Flavivirga eckloniae: one gene and its partner. Each later gene encodes a partner of the first gene's protein in a complex. Links are inferred from orthologs where the notes say so. Each region holds a gene or a part of one and is shown in the gene's direction. Other genes may lie near its edges.

Region 1 (3,237 bases):
CACAAGAAGGCACGTCCTTTAGAAAAATTGTAAATAGTATTAAAAATGAGCTTTCTAATTATTTAGTAAAAGGAAAATTTTTAAAAACGAAAGATATATCACTTATTCTCGGCTATTCAGAGCCAAGTGCCTATTTACATGCGGTTAATAATTGGAAGGTTAACATAGAGAGCCTATAAAGGTTCGTTAAATAATTACAGATTGTTATAGTTCAAAATCGTTATTGTTAAACTAAAATGATTTACACTATATTTTGGAATTTCTTACATTTTGTCGAATTAAATTCTAAAAATCTTAGGTTTCTAATATCAATAGTTTGTATTACTTTTACAAGACTATTTCTGCATCCGCGGAAATCTGTTTTTATGTTAGCTTTAATTAAAAAAAAAAAACTTGCTTTTGCAGGGATAACTAAATAGTTTGATATCACCAACAACTATAGACCAAGTATTTGAAGCCACTCGAGTAGAGGAGGTTATAGGCGATTTTGTAAATCTTAAAAAAGCAGGGAGTAATTTTAAAGGGTTAAGTCCTTTTAGCGATGAGCGTTCGCCAAGTTTTATGGTGTCTCCCGTAAAACAAATCTGGAAAGACTTTTCTACAGGAAAAGGAGGGACGGCAGTATCTTTTTTAATGGAGCACGAGCATTTTACCTATCCGGAAGCTATAAAATACCTTGCAAAAAAATATAATATTGAAATTGAGGAAACCGAACAATCTAACGAACAAAAGGAACAAGCAAACGAACGTGAGAGCTTGTACTTAGTGAGTGAGTTTGCAAATACTTATTTTCAAAAAATACTACATAAAACCGATCAGGGAAAATCGATAGGATTAAGTTATTTTAAAGAACGTGGATTTACCCTGGAAACTATTGAGAAATTTGATTTGGGCTATTCGCTTGATGAGTGGCAAGCCTTTACAGACGAAGCTTTAAAACAAGGTTATAACATAGACTACCTGCAAAAAACGGGGCTCACTATTGTAAAAGAAGAGAAACGTTTCGATAGGTTTAAAGGACGTGTCATGTTTCCTATTAAAAGTATGAGCGGCCGTGTTTTAGGGTTTGGTGGGCGTATATTAACCAATGATAAAAAAGCCGCTAAATATCTAAACTCACCAGAGAGTGATATTTACCATAAAAGTAATGTGTTGTATGGGATATATCATGCTAAACAAGGCATTGCTAAAGAGGATAATTGCTATTTGGTAGAGGGATATACAGATGTAATCCAATTTCACCAAACGGGTGTAAAAAATGTTGTGTCTTCATCTGGAACAGCCTTGACATCTGAGCAAATTAGACTTATAAACCGATTGACAAAAAACATTACGGTGCTTTTTGACGGCGATGCTGCTGGTATGCGAGCTTCATTACGTGGAATTGATCTTATTTTAGAACAAGGTATGAATGTGAAGGTTTGTACGTTTCCAGAGGGCGAAGATCCAGATAGTTTTGCTAAACAAAACACACTTGAAGAGCTTACATCGTATTTAAATGAAAATGCTAAAGATTTTATTCAATTTAAAGCGTCTATTTTATTTGAAGAAACTAAAAACGATCCTATAAAAAAGGCTGATACTGTTAGGGATATAGTAAACAGTATTTCTAAAATTCCAGATCGCATTAAGAAAGAAATCTATATTCAGGAATGTGCCAGAATTATGGATATAAGCGAGGACGTTTTATTTAGTACACTGGCTCAAATTAATAAAAAGGAATTCCAGGAAGAAAATAAACAATTTAAAAAAGACCATAAAGCGTTTGAGGTTATTAAACATCAGCAACAACAAGTTGAAAAAGTTGATGTACAGTATATTTTAGAACGAAAAATTATTGAACTTTTATTGCTTTATGGAAACAAAGTTGAGGACTTTGAAGATTTAGTGTTGAAGGAAAATGATAAGGGTGAGTTGGTTTTGGAGCCAGTCATCCATCAAGCGAAGGTCTTCGAAAAAATATTTCTAGACCTTCAGGATGATGAAATGGAATTTTCTAATGAACAATTTAAGACACTGTACTATACTATTATAGATACATTAAATCAGAATCCTGATTTTGAACTTAAATCGTTTATAAACACGGTCGACAATCAAATGTCTAACGAAATCACAACCATTTTAATGGAAGATGAACGTTATGCCTTAGATGATTGGAAACGCATGAATATTTTTCCAAAAGAAAAAATACATAGTGTTGCTCAATTAGTTAGTGAAACTATTTTAAGTCTACGATGTTTTTTAATAGACCAAAAAGTAAAAGAATTTCAACAAGAAACATTACAAAGTAAAAACGATGTTAATAAAAATGTTCTTGAGGAAGTCAAAGACTATTCTGGCTTAAAAATGCTACTCTCCAGAAAATTAAATCGTGTACTATAATAATTGTTCGCTAAGCTTGGCTTGATTAACCAGGTCAACTAAGTTAGTTACTTTTAACTTACGCATTAATCGCGCTTTGTAAGTACTAACGGTTTTTTCGTTAATATCAAGCTCTTTAGAGATTTCTTTGTTTTTTCTACCAACAGTTAGAAGTTTTAAGACTTCTGCCTCTCTGGTTGAAAGTTTTTTGTAGAAAGTTCCGCTTTTATTAACTCTATTACCAAATGCTAATTGCTGAGTAAGTTCATTACTCAAATGAATCCCTCCATCGTGCACTTTTAAAATAGCCTCGTTAATGTTAATTACATTAACAGATTTGTTTAAGTATCCAGACGCGCCGGCTTTAATGGCGTTTATGGCATAAACTTCTTCTGGTTGACTACTAAAGATAATAGTTTTAATGTCCGGGTAGTCATGTTTTAAATAACGTAAAACAGTTAACCCATTTAAATTAGGGAAATCTGTTTCTGTTAAAATAATGTCTACTGGATTTTTTTTGATGAATTCCAAAATGGCATCTCCATCGTCTACGCTTCCTACAATTTTAATGTTTGATGAAGCTGAGAAAAGTACTTCAAGCCCTTTCCTTGTGATCGGGTGGTTGTCCGCTATTAATAATTTTATCATAATAAAGCTTTTATAATATTTAGTTAGAATTGTATTATAATTGAGAGAGTAAGCTTGCCGTAAATGTAGTGATTTTTTGATTAACCTACAAAATCTACAGGAAATTGTCAGGAATATCACAAATAGGGATAGGAATCATCTTATGCTTATTGGCGTTATTAAAGCGTTTATAAATTTTAAAAACCTCTAACTCTCTACCAGAGAAGTTGTTAGCGTTTTTGCCCTCAG
Region 2 (3,202 bases), 1.2 Mb from region 1 along the record:
CATAGCCAGAAATATTTTAGAAATGACACGCTTAAAAGTTCCTATTATAGCTATAGTAATAGGAGAGGGTGCATCTGGTGGCGCCTTAGGTATTGGTGTTGGAGATAAAGTATTAATGTTGGAAAATTCCTGGTATTCTGTAATATCGCCAGAAAATTGCTCTTCAATACTATGGCGCAGCTGGGAATATAAAGAACAAGCAGCAGAAGCCTTAAAACTAACAGCCACAGATGCTATGAAAATAAAAGTAGTAGATGGTGTTATTAAAGAACCACTTGGAGGCGCACATAGAGATCGAGAAAAAACATTTTCGGCAGTTAGTAATGCCATTGTAAAATCTTACGAGGATCTAAAAAACTTATCACCAACAGATTTGATTTCCCAGCGTATGGAGAAATATGCAAATATGGGCGTGTATAAAGGCTAATCCTTTTAAAAACCTAACATAAAAAAATCTGAAACATCTAGTTTTGGATTTTTTTATGCTTATCAACAATATTTTTTAGTTATTAACAGTTAGAATGTTAATGACTGGTGAGTAACCAAAATTCAATTTTTGTTTTAAAACCCTTTCTTTTTAATTACTTTCGCAAGTATGAAACAACCCAAACAAGTCCAAGGATATAAAGTAGATAAAAGTACTATTATTAGTCTTGAGAAAGGGAAAATACCCCCGCAAGCACTTGATTTAGAGGAAGTTGTGCTTGGGGCGATGATGATCGATAAAAAAGGAGTAGACGAAGTAATCGATATTTTAAGTGCCGAAGCATTTTACAAAGAAGCACATCAACATATATTTGAAGCTATATTTCAGCTGTTCGAAAACAGTGAACCTATTGACTTATTAACCGTTTCTACACAATTAAAGAAGAATGCAAAGCTAGAAATGGTAGGAGGTGACTTCTATCTTATTTCCTTAACACAAAAGGTGTCGTCTTCTGCTCATATCGAGTTTCATGCTCGTATTATCCTACAAAAATTCATTCAGCGGAGCTTGATTAAAATATCAAGCGAGATTATTGAAGACTCCTACGATGAGACTAAAGATGTTTTCGATTTGTTGGATGCAGCAGAATCCAAATTATACGAAGTTACCCAAGGAAATATTAAAAAATCTAGTGAAACGGCTCAAGAGTTAGTTATACAAGCTAAAAAGAAAATTGAGGAAATTTCGAATAAAGAAGGATTAAGTGGTATTCCAACAGGGTTTCACAAACTAGATAAACTAACCTCGGGTTGGCAGCCTTCCGATTTAATTATTGTGGCAGCACGTCCAGGTATGGGTAAAACCGCTTTAACGCTCTCGATGGCAAGAAATATTGCGGTAGATCAAAATATAGGGGTTGCTTTCTTTTCATTAGAAATGGCATCCGTACAGTTAATTACCCGTTTAATTTCTAGTGAAACTGGTCTTTCTTCAGAAAAATTACGTACTGGTAAGTTAGAAAAACACGAGTGGGAACAACTCAATGTAAAAGTAAAAGGTTTAGAAAAAGCACCGCTCTTTATTGACGATACCCCATCACTTTCAATTTTCGATTTAAGAGCAAAAGCCCGTCGTTTAGCATCACAACATGATATTAAACTAATCATGATTGATTATTTACAATTAATGACAGGTGGTCCTAGTCATGGTGGAAACCGTGAGCAGGAAATTTCCATGATTTCCAGAAACCTTAAAGCATTAGCTAAAGAATTAATGGTACCGGTAATTGCCCTGTCGCAATTGTCGCGTGCTGTTGAAACGCGTGGAGGAAGTAAACGACCATTATTATCAGATTTACGTGAATCTGGTGCTATTGAGCAAGATGCCGATATTGTATCATTTATTTATAGACCTGAATACTATAAAATTGACGAATGGGATGATGAAGAACGTTCACCAACAGAAGGTCAGGCAGAGTTTATTATAGCAAAACATAGAAATGGTGGTTTAGAAAACATACGATTAAAATTCCTTGGTCATTTAGGTAAGTTTGATAATTTAGATGACTTTGACTCACCTTTCGAATTCCATTCGAAAATGAATGCTGCGGCTAACGACGATACTTTTAAAACAGACGATTTTAAAGCAAGCCCAGATCAGGCCTTTGGTAGTTCATTTAACGACGATGACGACAACGAAGTACCATTTTAAGAACTAATCTTCTGTTAAACATATTAAGAAAGAAGAAAATTTAAGTATCTTTCAACTAAAATAAGATTTCTGTCATTTCGAGGCCTGCCTGTATCAGACAGGGAGGAACGACCGAGAAATCTCTTAACGTTTAGCTTCATATTGAAAAAGATAGTATTCGTATTATTGTTCATATTAATAGGTGTTAATGCCTATGCATCCTATATTCTTGTTCCGATGGATGCCGAAAGTCAAAAGAATCATTTAAAAGCTTATGGCATAACCTATTGGACACTCAATAAAGGGTTAAAAGTAAAGTGGCTTTTAAATTATAGAGGTGGTTCATTTTTATTGCCCGATACTAACGATATTCAGCGAGAATGTCAAATACGAGGTATTTCTTTTGAGGTACTTTCAAATTCCAAAGTAGAAAGTATTTTAGAAGAAATAAGCAGCCCCAGTAAAAATATGGAGGCCGTAGTGTTAGAAAAAGCTCCAAAAATAGCGGTATACACACCAAAAGGCAAGCTCCCTTGGGATGATGCCGTAACCATGGTATTGCAATACGCAGAAATTCCATATGAAACGGTTTATGATGAAGAAGTATTAAATGATGGATTACTGCTATTTGATTGGTTACACTTACACCACGAAGATTTTACAGGGCAGTATGGTAAATTTTATGGAGCATATAGGGCAGCCTCATGGTATATTCAAGAAAAAAAGGATGCCGAAGCATTGGCTGCAAAATTAGGTTATAGTAAAGTATCTCAAGAAAAATCGGATGTTGCTTTAAAGATTAGAGACTATGTCGTTGGGGGTGGATTTATGTTCGCTATGTGCAGCGCTACAGATAGTTTCGATATAGCCTTGTCTGCCGAAGGTGTAGATATCTGCGAACCTATGTTTGATGGCGATGGTAGCGATCCGGCTTATCAAAATAAAATAGATTTTAATAAAACCTTTGCATTTACTAATTTCATCTTAGAACGAAGCCCGATTGTGTACGAGTTTTCTTCGATTGATATGACACGTAAACGCAGAGTACCAAAAACAACCGATTATTTTTCTTTAATGGAGTTTTCT

What was found.
Region 2: the proteins of dnaG (region 1) and dnaB are in contact, whole or in part, in a crystal structure (PDB 2R6A), measured with the Geobacillus stearothermophilus proteins. The link is inferred for Flavivirga eckloniae from one-to-one orthologs. Residues at the interface, in WP_049624496.1 of Geobacillus stearothermophilus: Lys456, Leu457, Leu458, Pro459, Ala460, Asn463, Ala464, Leu467, Leu535, Leu536, Ile537, Ala538, Gln544, Glu545, Asp548, Tyr549, His552; in WP_033016901.1 of Geobacillus stearothermophilus: Ser13, Glu15, Ala16, Gln18, Glu91, Leu92, Asp94, Ala95, Val96, Pro97, Thr98, Ala99, Ala100, Asn101, Tyr104, Tyr105, Ile108.

The regions. Positions count from the first base shown.
Region 1 is NZ_CP025791.1:2,110,200-2,113,436, reverse strand. The notes cover bases 1-2,901. They hold dnaG (DNA primase), read left to right. Parts: upstream 1-420; coding sequence 421-2,382; downstream 2,383-2,901. Other genes in these bases: C1H87_RS08685 (response regulator), read right to left, coding at 2,377-2,901; C1H87_RS08700 (AraC family transcriptional regulator ligand-binding domain-containing protein), read left to right, coding at 1-179. Outside these bases: more of C1H87_RS08685, read right to left, coding at 2,902-3,009; nadE (NAD(+) synthase), read right to left, coding at 3,104-3,237. UniProt on the Escherichia coli protein: RNA polymerase that catalyzes the synthesis of short RNA molecules used as primers for DNA polymerase during DNA replication.
Region 2 is NZ_CP025791.1:899,368-902,569, reverse strand. What follows is about bases 1-2,866. They hold dnaB (replicative DNA helicase), read left to right. Parts: upstream 1-595; coding sequence 596-2,137; downstream 2,138-2,866. Other genes in these bases: C1H87_RS03800 (asparagine synthetase B), read left to right, coding at 2,354-2,866; C1H87_RS03810 (acetyl-CoA carboxylase carboxyltransferase subunit alpha), read left to right, coding at 1-427. Also shown: more of C1H87_RS03800, read left to right, coding at 2,867-3,202. UniProt on the Escherichia coli protein: The main replicative DNA helicase, it participates in initiation and elongation during chromosome replication. Travels ahead of the DNA replisome, separating dsDNA into templates for DNA synthesis.